3 regions of the Subdoligranulum variabile genome follow, and region 1 is predicted to be linked to each of the others. Evidence: predicted binding sites of a transcription regulator. Region 1 holds the regulator's gene; each other region holds the start of a gene.
The links. The regulator HrcA, encoded in region 1, represses chaperone genes, less so after heat shock. The targets are predictions, from matches to a motif close to TGTTAGCACTCNNNNNNNNNGAGTGCTAACA.
Positions count from the first base shown of each region.

Region 2: NQ490_RS06320 (Hsp20/alpha crystallin family protein) is a predicted target of HrcA. The motif match lies at 2,649-2,679, and genes of this name have one in related genera.
Region 3: NQ490_RS15160 (co-chaperone GroES) is a predicted target of HrcA. The motif match lies at 2,155-2,185, and genes of this name have one in related genera.

Region 1 covers NZ_CP102293.1:2,593,544-2,597,704, reverse strand. The annotation lists gene dnaK (molecular chaperone DnaK) at 1-1,320, opposite strand, end outside; gene NQ490_RS12165 (nucleotide exchange factor GrpE) at 1,400-2,002, opposite strand; gene hrcA (heat-inducible transcriptional repressor HrcA) at 2,023-3,036, opposite strand; gene NQ490_RS12155 (MATE family efflux transporter) at 3,264-4,161, shown strand, end outside.
Region 2 covers NZ_CP102293.1:1,291,003-1,295,163, forward strand. The annotation lists gene speE (polyamine aminopropyltransferase) at 1-46, opposite strand, end outside; gene NQ490_RS06315 (aminotransferase class I/II-fold pyridoxal phosphate-dependent enzyme) at 62-1,528, opposite strand; gene NQ490_RS06320 (Hsp20/alpha crystallin family protein) at 2,040-2,507, opposite strand; gene NQ490_RS06325 (4Fe-4S binding protein) at 2,797-3,540, shown strand; gene NQ490_RS06330 (PTS transporter subunit IIABC) at 3,604-4,161, opposite strand, start outside.
Region 3 covers NZ_CP102293.1:3,205,640-3,209,800, reverse strand. The annotation lists gene NQ490_RS15175 (sugar phosphate nucleotidyltransferase) at 1-806, shown strand, start outside; gene NQ490_RS15170 (type I phosphomannose isomerase catalytic subunit) at 775-1,785, shown strand; tRNA gene NQ490_RS15165 (tRNA-Thr) at 1,871-1,946, shown strand; gene NQ490_RS15160 (co-chaperone GroES) at 2,230-2,514, shown strand; gene groL (chaperonin GroEL) at 2,562-4,161, shown strand, end outside.

The DNA.
Region 1 (4,161 bases):
CACACCACGGGGCGCCGGAGCAATACCATCCAGATGGAAGGTTCCCAGGCTCTTGTTGTCCTTGGCGAACTCACGCTCGCCCTGCAGGACGTTGACCTCAACGCTGGGCTGGTTATCCGCAGCGGTGGAGAAGATCTGGCTCTTCTTGGTGGGGATGGTGGTGTTACGGTCGATGATCTTGGTGCAGACACCGCCCAGAGTCTCAATGCCCAGGCTCAGCGGGGTAACATCCAGGAGCAGCAGGCCCTTGACATCGCCCTGCAGGACACCGCCCTGAATGGCGGCACCGACGGCGACGCATTCATCGGGGTTGATGCCCTTGAACGGCTCGCAGTTCAGTTCCTTCTTGACGGCGTCGTAGACGGCGGGGATACGGGTGGAACCACCGACCATCAGCACCTTGGCCAGATCGGAAGCCTTCAGACCAGCATCGGCCAGAGCCTTGCGGACAGGGGTCATGGTGCGGTCCACCAGGTCAGCGGTCAGCTCATTGAACTTGGCGCGGGTGAGCGTCATATCCAGATGCTTGGGGCCGTTGGCGTCGGCAGTGATGAAGGGCAGGTTGATGTTGGTGGAAGTGGCGCTGGACAGCTCGATCTTCGCCTTCTCGGCTGCTTCCTTCAGACGCTGGGCAGCCATCTTGTCCTGACGCAGGTCGATGTTGTTCTCGCGCTTGAAGTCCTCGGCCATCCAGTCAATGATGCGCTGGTCGAAGTCATCGCCGCCCAGGTGGGTATCACCGTTGGTGGCCAGAACTTCGGTAACGCCGTCGCCCATCTCGATGATGGAGACATCGAAGGTGCCGCCGCCCAGGTCGTAGACCATGATCTTCTGATCGGCTTCCTTATCGATGCCGTAGGCCAGAGAAGCGGCCGTGGGCTCGTTGATGATACGCTTGACGTTCAGGCCTGCAATGGTGCCGGCGTTCTTGGTGGCCTGACGCTGGCTGTCGTTGAAGTAGGCAGGCACCGTGATGACGGCCTCGGTAACGGGCTCGCCCAGGTAAGCTTCGGCATCCGCCTTCAGCTTGGAAAGGATCATGGCGCTGATCTCTTCAGGGGTGTAATCCTTGCCGCCGGCATGAACCTTCTCGGCAGTACCCATCTTACGCTTGATGGAAGAAATGGTATTTTCGGGGTTGGTGATCGCCTGACGCTTTGCGACCTGGCCTACCAGGCGCTCGCCGGTCTTGGTGAAACCGACGACAGAAGGCGTGGTGCGCGCGCCCTCGGCGTTGGCGATAACGACGGGCTCGCCGCCCTCCATAACGGCAACACAGCTGTTGGTGGTGCCAAGGTCAATACCAATGATTTTGCTCATACTATAAAACTCCCTTCAAAAGAACTTTGAATGTGGTGAATGTCTATTTATCTGAAACGGGCGATGCCCGATTCATGCGTTATTCCGCGACGACCACCGTTGCATGACGGATGATCTTGTCGCCGATCTTGTAGCCCTTCTGGAACACCTGAACCACGGTGCCGCTCTCCTGCCCTTCAGCGGGCGGGACCTGCTGCACAGCGTTCATGAAGTTGGGATCAAAGGGCTTGGAAAGCGCTTCAATCTCGGTGATGTGGAGATTTTCCAGCGCTTTCGCAGCTTTGTCCAGCGTCATCATGACGCCCTTCTTGTAGTTCTCGTCACTGCAGGCGGCATTGGCGGCCATGTCCAGGGTATCCAGGATGCCCAGGATCTGGGTGACGGCGTGGGAAATGCCGTCGTTGAATTTCTGGTCCGCCTCGCGCTGGGAGCGCTTGCGGTAGTTATCATACTCGGCCGCGGTGCGCAGCAGCTGATCTTTCAGCTCGGCGTTTTTCTTCTCACTGGCTTCCAGTTTGGCCTGCAGCGCCGCTTCCGCGTGGTGATGCTTTTCTTTCTTTTCGGCCTTTTCCGCCTTGGGAGCCGCTTCTGCGGTCTGTCCCTTGGCTTCGGTCTCGGGGGCCTCGGCAGCCTGTTCAGGCTGTGTCGCCGTGTTCTTTTCTTTTTCTGTCTCGTGGCTCATTGCGGGTCCTCCTTATCTGTTTATTGGCCCTGCCCGGCCATGCTCTGTCCCAGCTTGACGGAGAAATAATCCAGAATCGGCAGCAGCCGCCGGTATTCCATCCGTGTGGAACCGATCAGCGCCACCGAACCGGTCAGACCGCCGCCGGCCAGATACCGCTTGCTGACGATGCAGGCCCCCGGCATGGCAGGATCCAGATCACTGCCCAGTGTGGCCGTGATCTTGCCGCCGTCGGGGCGAAGCAGCTCGGTGGCTGCCTCGTTGTCGGAAAAGATCTCCAGCAGCGTGCCGAGATTCTCGCGCACGTCGGGCATCTTGGCCAGGTACTGGGCGCCCTGCAGGCAGGCCTGCGGGCCGGTGGTGACCAGTGCCTGAGCAGCCAGCACCACCGGTGCCAGCCGCTCCCCTGCTGCCAGCACCATGCTGGCCGTCAGCATCGGGCTCAGATCCTGGGGCGCCACAAAGGTCAGTCCCCGGTTGAGCAGCTGGGCCAGGTTGGCGGCATCGTCCCGCGTCAGGCCGGTGTCCACCCGGGCCACCCGGGTGCGGACGCCGCCTGCACTGGTGACGGCCAGCACCGCTGCCGAATAGCGGCCGACCTGCACGACCTCAAAGTGAGCGATGCAAAGGTCCGGTGCCTGAGGCGTGGTGACGGCTGCTGCACATTCGGTCAGATCAGCCAGACTGCGTGCCGCCGCGGGGGCCAGTTTTTCGGGCTCCACATCCATGCCCGCGAAGAGGTCGTCGATGTGTTCGCGATCCTCCTCCGGCAGCTGGATGCTGCCCGGAGCGTCGATCAGGTGATCCAGGTAGTAACGATACCCTTGAGCGCTGGGCACCCGCCCGGCACTGGTGTGTGGCTGTTCCAGCAGCCCCAGCTTGGTCAGCGCCGCCATCTCATTGCGCAGGGTGGCGCTGGACAACGCCATATCAAAGTAGTTGGCCAGCAGACCGGAACCCACCGGCTCACCGTCACTGGCGTACAGGGCAACAATAGCTTCCAGGATCCGCTGCTTGCGCGCGTCCATCGCCATGTCGCTCATCTCCTTTGTGCTTCCCTTTGATTCGTTTTAGCACTCCTTATCTCTGAGTGCTAAATTTATTATACCCTCCTTTTTTTCTCTGTCAAGGGGTTTGGCAAAACTTTTTGCAAGTTTAACAGTTTCGACACAATCCCGGCTTCGACCTGCCTTGACACCTTCCTGCGCCGGATTTATACTACTTTATAACCTTATTATAATGTAAAGAAGGGACCATTGCGATGCAAACCCATTCCGACGACAAAGCGTTCCTCGCCACCGACCCTCTTGGCAGTCTTCTGCTTCGGCTGGCACTTCCCACCGTGGCCGCGCAGCTCATCAACATGCTGTACAACATCGTGGACCGCATCTACATCGGCCACATCCCAGAGACCGGCGCCCTGGCTCTGACCGGCGTGGGGGTCTGCCTGCCGCTGATCATGATTGTCTCCGCTTTCGCTGCCTTGGTGGGCAATGGCGGCGCCCCCCGTGCCACCATTGCCATGGGTCAGGGCAACAAAGAAAAGGCCGAGGTGATCCTGGGCAACTGCTTCGCCCTGCAGATCGTAGTCTCGGTCGTGCTGACGGTGATTCTGTTTTTGGGGGACCGGGCCTTTCTGCTGGCCTTTGGCGCCAGCGCCAACACCATAGACTACGCGGTGGCCTACATGGATATCTATGCGGTGGGCACCATCTTTGTGCAGATGACGCTGGGCATGAATGCCTTCATCACCGCCCAGGGCTTTGCCAAGGAGGGCATGCTGTCGGTGCTTATTGGTGCCGTAGCCAACATCATTCTGGATCCCATTTTTATCTTCTGGTTCGGCCTGGGGGTGCGGGGTGCAGCCCTGGCCACCATCTTGTCACAGGCCCTTTCCTGTATCTGGGTACTGGCCTTTCTTTTCGGCAAGCGCACCTTCCTGCGGCTGCGCAAAGAGACCATCCGCCTCTCCCCTGCCGTACTGCTGCCCTGTGTGGCACTTGGCGCCGCCACCTTTATCATGCAGGCCAGCGAGAGTGTGATCTCAGTAGCGTTCAACTCTTCTTTGCTGCAATACGGCGGCGATCTGGCCGTAGGCGCCATGACGATCCTGTCCAGCGTCATGCAGTTCGCCATGCTGCCGCTGCAGGGTCTGGGCC
Region 2 (4,161 bases), 1.3 Mb from region 1:
TGTGCTTCACGTCGGGGGTGTGAAATTCCGAAAACCACATTTCCATGAAAGAGCCCTCCTTTTATGCCAGCACGTTGAGGCGCAGGATGTCGGGGTCTTCCGGTCCCGTCATGCTGCAGCCCTTGGCTTTGGCGTATTCGATGTAGTCGAGGATCTCGCCGGTGATCCGCTCGCCGGGCGCCAGGATGGGAATGCCCGGGGGATAGCACATGACGAACTCACTGCACACCCGGCCCTCGGTCTCCCGCAGGGGCAGGCTGACCTTGTCGGCGTAGAAGGCCTGCTGGGGACTGGCCACCACCTCGGGGTCGATGTATTCCTGGTTCAGCAATCCGGTGCCGTCGGTGTGGTAGCGGCGCTTGATCTCCGCCAGAGCGCTGACCAGCCGCTCCAGTTCCTGGGGCCGGTCCCCCATGGACAGGTAGGCCAGGATGTTGCCGATGTCGCCGAACTCGATCTGGATGTCGTACTCGTCCCGCAGGATGTCGTAGACCTCGATGCCCGCCAGACCGATGTCCCGGGTGTGGATGCTCAGCTTGGTGGTGTCGAAGTCAAAGATGGAATCCCCGTTGCACAGCTCCTTGCCGAAGGCGTAGTACCCGCCGATGGCGTTGATCTCCTCCCGGGCATACTCGGCCATGTCGGCCACCTGGTGGAAGACCTGGCGGCCCCGCAGGGCCAGGTTTCTCCGGGAAATATCCAGGCTGGACATGAGCAGGTAGCTGCCCGAGGTGGTCTGGGTCAGGTTGATGATCTGCCGCACGTAGCCCGCGTGGACATTGGGGCCGCAGAGCAGCAGGCTGGACTGGGTCAGGCTGCCGCCGCTCTTGTGCATGGACACGGCGGCCATATCGGCCCCCGCCGCCATGGCGGAGACAGGCAGCCCGCCGCCGAAATAGAAGTGGGTGCCGTGGGCTTCATCGGCCAGGCAGAGCATGCCGGCGTCGTGGGCCATCCGCACGATGGCCCGCAGATCGCTGCAGATGCCGTAGTAGGTGGGGTTGTTCACCAGCACCGCCACGGCGTTGGGATGCTCGGCGATGGCCTTGGCCACCTGTTCCCGGCGCATGCCCAAGGAGATGCCCAGACGCTGGTCCACCTCGGGGTTGACGTAGACCGGCACGGCACCGCAGAGCACCAGGGCGTTCAGCACGCTGCGGTGGACGTTGCGGGGCAGGATGATCTCATCCCCCCGCTTGCAGGCGGTGAGCACCATGCTCTGCACCGAGCTGGTGGTGCCCCCCACCATCAGGAAGGCGTGGGCTGCGCCGAAGGCATCGGCGGCCAACTCCTCGGCCTCCCGGATGACCGACACCGGATGGCAGAGATTGTCCAGGGGTTTCATGCTGTTCACGTCCACCCCCACGCACTGCTGGCCCAGAAAGGCCGTCAGTTCGGGGTTGCCCCGGCCGCGCTTGTGGCCCGGCACATCGAAAGGCACCACCCGCATGCGGCGGAAATTTTCCAGCGCCTCGTGGATCGGCGCGCGGCGCTGGTCCAGACGGGTGCGGTTGGGATTCCCGTTCATTGTTTTCCTCCGTCCCGTGGTTCCCGACAAAAGAAAAAAACGCAGGCCCGCACCCCATACCGGGATACAGACTTGCGTTGTGGTTCGACCGTTTTCGCCGCAAAGCGCCCCGTCCCCGGGCAGAGCGGGGGCAAGGCGAAGGCATGTTTCGGGCGTATCGTGTCCAGAGTCTATATAGCAATTCTACTTTTACTACTCTTATTGACCGTTTCACAAGTCTGCGTGAGGGCACGCAATTTCTGGTTATCAAAGGAACCAACTTATAAAATTTGAGCTTTTAACTCAATCAATAAGGCAACCCAAGTTGCCGATCGGCAGTGGACCCGGCTGTCCGTATGGCCTTAGCCCCTGATGGGCGGTCCTGGTAAATTGCTTTGAAAAACTCCTGCACGATTCGTCTTTCAAAATCGTGGTTATCGTATCATATTGACGGAAAAATGTCAATGAAAAATTTTCCATACAAAGAAAGGGGCCATCCCTTTCGGGACGGCCCCCTTCCTGGAGGTGAATATTACAGAATCTCGATCTGCGTGGGCTGCTTCTCGGGCAGTTTCTTCGCTTCCGCCTTGGGCAGATTCAGCTTCAGGATGCCATCCTCAAAGCTGGCCTTCACATCCTCGGGCTTCATCTCGTCGCCCACATAGAAGCTCCGGGCGCAGGAACCGGTGTACCGCTCCTGACGGATGTAATGGCCTTCCTCATCCTTCTCGTCATGGTCGGCGCTGCGGTTCGCCGTGATGGTCAGGTAGCCGTTCTGCAGATCCAGCTTCACGTCTTCCTTCTTGAAGCCCGGCAGATCCACGAAAACGTCATAGCCGTTTTCGGTCTCCCGCACATCGGTCTTCATCACATTGGCACTCCGTTTGCCAAAAGCGCGGCGAGGATCAGCCGCCGCCATCATACGGTCAAAATCGCGATCCCAATCATTCTGGAACCAATCATCCAGCAAAGCATCATGGAACATATAAGGCACCATCATCATAAGTCATTCCTCCAATTCTCATCGGCTGCCGGTTGTTTTCCCGGCGTCGGACTTTTGATTCGGCCTTTCCGTGGTTTGAGGAGCTCTGCTTTCGCATCGCCCCTTGTTCCCTTGGAACGCCTTTAGTATAGCACCGTGAATTAGCACTGTCAAGCATAGAGTGCTAATGTTTACATTTCATGCAACGATTGTTCACAAAATATGCGATTTTTCCCCGGGGCTGTACAAACGCCCCGTTCTTTTGTATGATAGAAGCACCGCAAACAGATAAAGAAGGTAAGAAACGATGGTATACCAACTGCTTTTCAGCCCCACCGGCGGCACCCGGGCCGTGGCGGACGCCCTCGCCGACGGCCCGGTCATTGACCTGACCGACCGGAATTTTGATTTTTCCGCCGTCACTCTCACCGCCGGGGATGTGGCCCTCATCGCCGTACCCTCCTACGGCGGGCGGGTGCCGGTGCCCGCCGCGGAGCGGCTTAACAAGGTCCGCGGAAACGGCGCCCGGGCGGTGCTGGTCTGCGTCTACGGCAACCGCGCCTACGAGGACACCCTGGTGGAGCTGGCTGACCTGGCGAGCGCCGCCGGATTCCGGGTGGTGGCCGGCGTGGCGGCGCTGGCGGAGCACTCCATTGCCCGGCAGTACGCCGCCGGGCGCCCCAACGAGGCCGACAAGGCCGTGCTGCGGGGTTTCCGGACGCAAATCCAGGCCAAGCTGGACGCCGGGGAGGATACCGCCCCCGCCCTGCCCGGCAACCGGCCCTACAAGCCGGGGATGGCCCGGGCCATGGTGCCCCGCACCTCCAAGCGGTGCATCGACTGCGGCCGCTGTGCCGCCGCCTGCCCCACGGGAGCCATCGATGCCGCCGACCCGCGGCAGACCGACCCGGCCCGCTGCATCGGCTGCATGCGGTGTGTCCGCCTCTGCCCGGTGGAGGCCCGCCGCCCCGACGCCGACGCGCTGGCCGCCCTGGAGCAGCACCTGGCACCGCTCTGTGCCGGGCGCAAGGAGAACGAACTGTTCCTGTAAAAAACCGCGCAAAAAGGGAGCGCCCCGCGGGGCGCTCCCTTTTTGTATGGCTGCGGGGAGGGCTTACTCCACCCGCAGCAGATCCTGGCCGGGCTTCACTTCGCCCTGGGCCAGCGTCTTGACGGCCGCATAGCGGTCGGTGTTGCAGACGATCAGGGGGGTGGTGACCATGTAGCCCGCCGCCTTGATAGCGTCGATGTCGAAGCTGATGAGCAGATCGCCCTTCTTGACCTTCTGGCCGTTCTGCACATGGGCGGTGAAGTGCTCGCCGTTCAGCTTGACGGTGTCGATGCCGATGTGCAGCAGCAGCTCGGCGCCGCCCTCGGTGACCAGGCCGATGGCATGGTGGGTATCAAACAGGTTGTCCACGGTGGCATCCGCCGGGGCGTAGAGCTTGCCCTCGGTGGGCTCCACGGCCACGCCGTCGCCCAGGACGCCGGAGGCAAAAGCCTCATCCTGCACGTCGGCCATAGCCACCACGGTGCCGGCCAGATGCGCGCCGAAGGTCTCCGCCGGGACAGCCTCCTTGGGAGCCTCCTCTTTCTTGGCGGGCTCGGCCGCCGGGGCTTCCACCGCCAGGGGCGCGTCCGCCGCCGGGCTTTCCATATAGTCTTCCAGGTT
Region 3 (4,161 bases), 610 kb from region 1:
AGACCTTCAAAGAAAAGCCGGATACCAAAACGGCAGCAGAATACATTGCGCAGGGGGCCCTGTGGAATGGCGGTGTCTTTGCGTACAGGCTGCAGTATGTTTTGGAGCGTGCGCACCAACTGATTGATTTTACCGATTACCAAGATCTCTTTGCTAAATACGAAACCCTGCAGAAGATCAGCTTTGACTATGCTGTGGTCGAGAAAGAACCCAACATTCAGGTGATGCGCTTTGCGGGACAGTGGAAAGATATGGGAACCTGGAACACACTGACCGAAGCCATGGAAGATGCCAGCATCGGCAAGGCCATTCTGAACGATACCTGCGAAAATGTTCATGTGCTTAATGAGCTGGATGTGCCGGTTCTCTGCATGGGCCTGAAGGACGTGGTGGTTTCTGCCAGTCCGGAAGGTATCCTGGTTTCAGATAAAGAACAGTCCAGTTATATCAAACCCTACGTGGATGCCATTGACCAGCAGATTATGTTTGCCGAAAAATCCTGGGGCAGTTTTCGTGTGTTGGACGTGGAAGACGAGAGCATGACCATCAAAGTGACCCTGAATCCGGGCCACAGCATGAATTATCACAGCCACAACCGGCGTGATGAGGTATGGACGGTGATTTCCGGTACAGGGCGGACCATTGTAGACGGTATGGAGCAGCCTGTGCAGGCAGGCGATGTGGTTACCATGCAGGCAGGCTGCCGCCATACCATTATTGCAGACACCGAACTCAAGTTGATCGAGGTCCAGTTGGGCAAGGAGATCAGTGTGCATGACAAACAAAAATTCCCTCTCGAAAAATGAGCCGTTTTTGCTTTGCCCGGTAGGCAAAGACTATCTCTGGGGCGGGAACCGCCTGAACGACGACTTCTCAAAAGGAATCGACCTGCGTCCGCTGGCGGAAACGTGGGAGTGCTCCACCCACCCAGATGGCCTCAGCACGGTGGCCAGTGGGCCTTTCACAGGACAGACACTGCGGCAAGTCCTTTGCGGCCATCCGGAGTATCTTGGGACGCATCCCCGCACCCGTGATGGAGAATTGCCGGTTCTGATCAAATTCATCGATGCCAAAAGAGATCTTTCTGTACAGGTGCACCCCAGCGATGAATACGCCATGGAGCATGAACATGGCCAGTCTGGCAAAAGTGAGATGTGGTACGTCCTGGATGCAGCAGACGACGCCGAGCTTGTTTATGGATTCAATCACCCGATTGATCGGGAAACGCTTCGTAAAAGTCTTGAAAACGGCACGGTAGAAAACTATCTGCGGCGTGTGCGTATTCGCAAAGATGACGTGTTTTACATCCAGGCCGGCACAGTCCATGCTATAGGAGCAGGAGCGCTGATTGCGGAAATACAGGAAAGTTCCAATCTGACCTATCGTATGTACGATTACGGACGGGTTGATAAGAACGGAAAGCCCCGCACGCTTCATATCGACCGTGCTCTGGATGTGGCGCGCCTGGATAGCGGTGAGAATCCTCGTCAGCCGATGAGAGTTTTGAAATATACGCCTGGTTGTGCCAGCGAATTGCTGTGCCGGTGTAAATACTTCATGGTGGAACGGATGCTGATCAATACCAAACGCATCCGTCAGATGGCCGCTGTCTCCGCAGGGGAAAACTCTTTCCAGGTTTTACTGTGCGTGGATGGCTGTGGCGTTGCTTTCCCTGAGAGCGCGGAGGCAATTCCATTTTTCCGCGGGGATTGTTTGTTCCTTCCGGCCGACTCCGCTGTGGTTCGACTCCACGGATGTGCGCAGCTATTGAAAGTAAGTTGTTAAGAAATGCAGGCAACACTATACTTTTTTACCGCTAGGGCTTGACTTGCTCGTTAAAATCTGTATAATGGTAGTGTTGCTTCTGCGTGCTAGTATGGCTCAGTTGGTAGAGCAGCTGATTCGTAATCAGCAGGTCGTCGGTTCAAGTCCGACTACTAGCTCCAGATTAAAATCGCCGCAGCGTTTTGATGCGCTGCGGCGATTTTTTGTCTTTTTGAGGAATTGCAAATGCAGTGCCCCAGACTACTCAACGTAGCGCGAGAGCTAAAACACCTTCTCGTCTTTCTTTCCGCCTTGTTCCAAAATTTCAATTGTTCATAAAAATTTTATATCCAAACCCCTTGATTTTTTGTGGGAAAGTGGTTATTATATGTTTAGCACTCAAGAGAACTGAGTGCTAAACAAAATCTACAAAGAGAAATCTTTTAATAGGGAGGATCTTTCATTATGAAAATCAAACCTCTTGCAGACCGCGTTGTGATCAAGCTGGTCGAAGAAGAAGAAACCACCAAGGGTGGTTTGATCCTGTCCGGTTCCGCCAAGGAAAAGCCGCAGGTTGCCGAAGTTTTGGCTGTTGGCCCCGGTGGCATGGTTGACGGCAAGGAAGTCCAGATGATTGTCAAGGTCGGCGACAAAGTGCTGACCAGCAAGTATTCTGGTACCGAAGTCAAGGTTGACGGTGAAGAGTGCACCATCGTCCGCCAGAGCGACATTCTCGCCGTGGTGGAATAATTTTCCTGATTTTAACGCTTTTCTGAAATACAAAGGAGAAATGCTTTATGGCTAAACAGATTAAGCAGGGCGCAGAAGCCCGCAAGGCGCTGTGCGCCGGTATTGATCAGCTGGCTGATACTGTCAAGGTTACGCTGGGCCCCAAGGGTCGAAATGTGGTGCTGGCCAAGAAGTTCGGCAGCCCGCTTATCACCAATGATGGCGTGACCATTGCCAAGGAAATTGAGCTGAAAGATGCTTTCGAGAATATGGGCGCGCAGCTCGTTCGTGAAGTTGCCACCAAGACCAACGACGCTGCTGGCGACGGCACCACGACCGCTACCGTACTGGCGCAGGCTTTGGTCAACGAAGGTATGAAGAATGTTACTGCTGGTGCCAATCCTATGGACATCAAGCGTGGCATGCAGAAGGCGGTTTCCGCTGCTGTTGAGGCCGTCAAAGCCAACAGCCAGAAGGTTAACGGCAGCAAGGATATCGCCCGTGTTGGTACCGTTTCTGCTGGTGATGCCGAGATCGGCCAGTTGATTGCCGACGCGATGGAAAAGGTTACCGCGGACGGTGTTATCACCATTGAGGAAAACAAGACTACTGCCGAGACCTACACCGAGGTTGTGGAAGGTATGCAGTTTGACCGTGGCTATGTGACTCCCTACATGGTCACCGATACCGAGAAGATGGAGACCGTCTACGAAGATTGCTCTGTCCTGATTACTGACAAAAAGATCAGCGTCTTCCAGGATATTGTTCCTCTGCTGGAGCAGGTCATCCAGTCTGGCCGTAAGCTGCTGATCATCGCAGAGGATGTCGAAGGCGATGCTCTGTCCAACCTGATCATCAACCGCCTGCGTGGTGGCCTGAATGTGGTTGCCGTCAAGGCCCCCGGCTTCGGCGATCGTCGCAAGGAAATGCTGCAGGATATCGCTATCCTGACCGGTGGCACCGTGATCAGCAGCGACCTGGGCTACGAGCTCAAAGATGCTACCATGCAGTTGCTGGGCACCGCCCGTCAGGTCAAGGTGACCAAGGAGAACACCACCATTGTGGGCGGCAACGGCGATAAGAATGCCATTGCTGATCGTGTTGCCCAGATCCGCAACCAGATTTCTACTGCGACCTCCGATTTCGACCGTGAGAAGCTGCAGGAGCGCCTGGCCAAGATGGCCGGCGGTGTTGCCGTCATCAAGGTCGGTGCCGCCACCGAGGTCGAGATGAAGGATAAGAAGCTCCGTATCGAGGATGCATTGAACGCTACCAAGGCGGCCGTTGAAGAGGGCATCGTTGCTGGCGGCGGCACCGCTACCATCAACGCGATTCCTGCAGTCGACAAACTCGTCGATACTCTGGAAGGTGACGAGCGCACTGGCGCCAAGATCGTCCGCAAAGCGCTGGAAGCGCCTCTGCGTCAGATTGCAGCCAACGCCGGTCTGGAAGGCAGCGTCATCATCAACAACATTCTGAAAGCCAACAAGGCCAACTATGGCTTTGACGCTCAGAAGGAAGAGTATGTAGAGGATATGATCGAGGCTGGTATCGTCGATCCTACCAAGGTCACCCGTTCCGCTTTGGAGAACGCTTCCAGCGTTGCTGCGATGGTTTTGACCACCGAAAGCCTGGTTGCTGATCTGCCGGAACCGCCGGCTCCGGCAG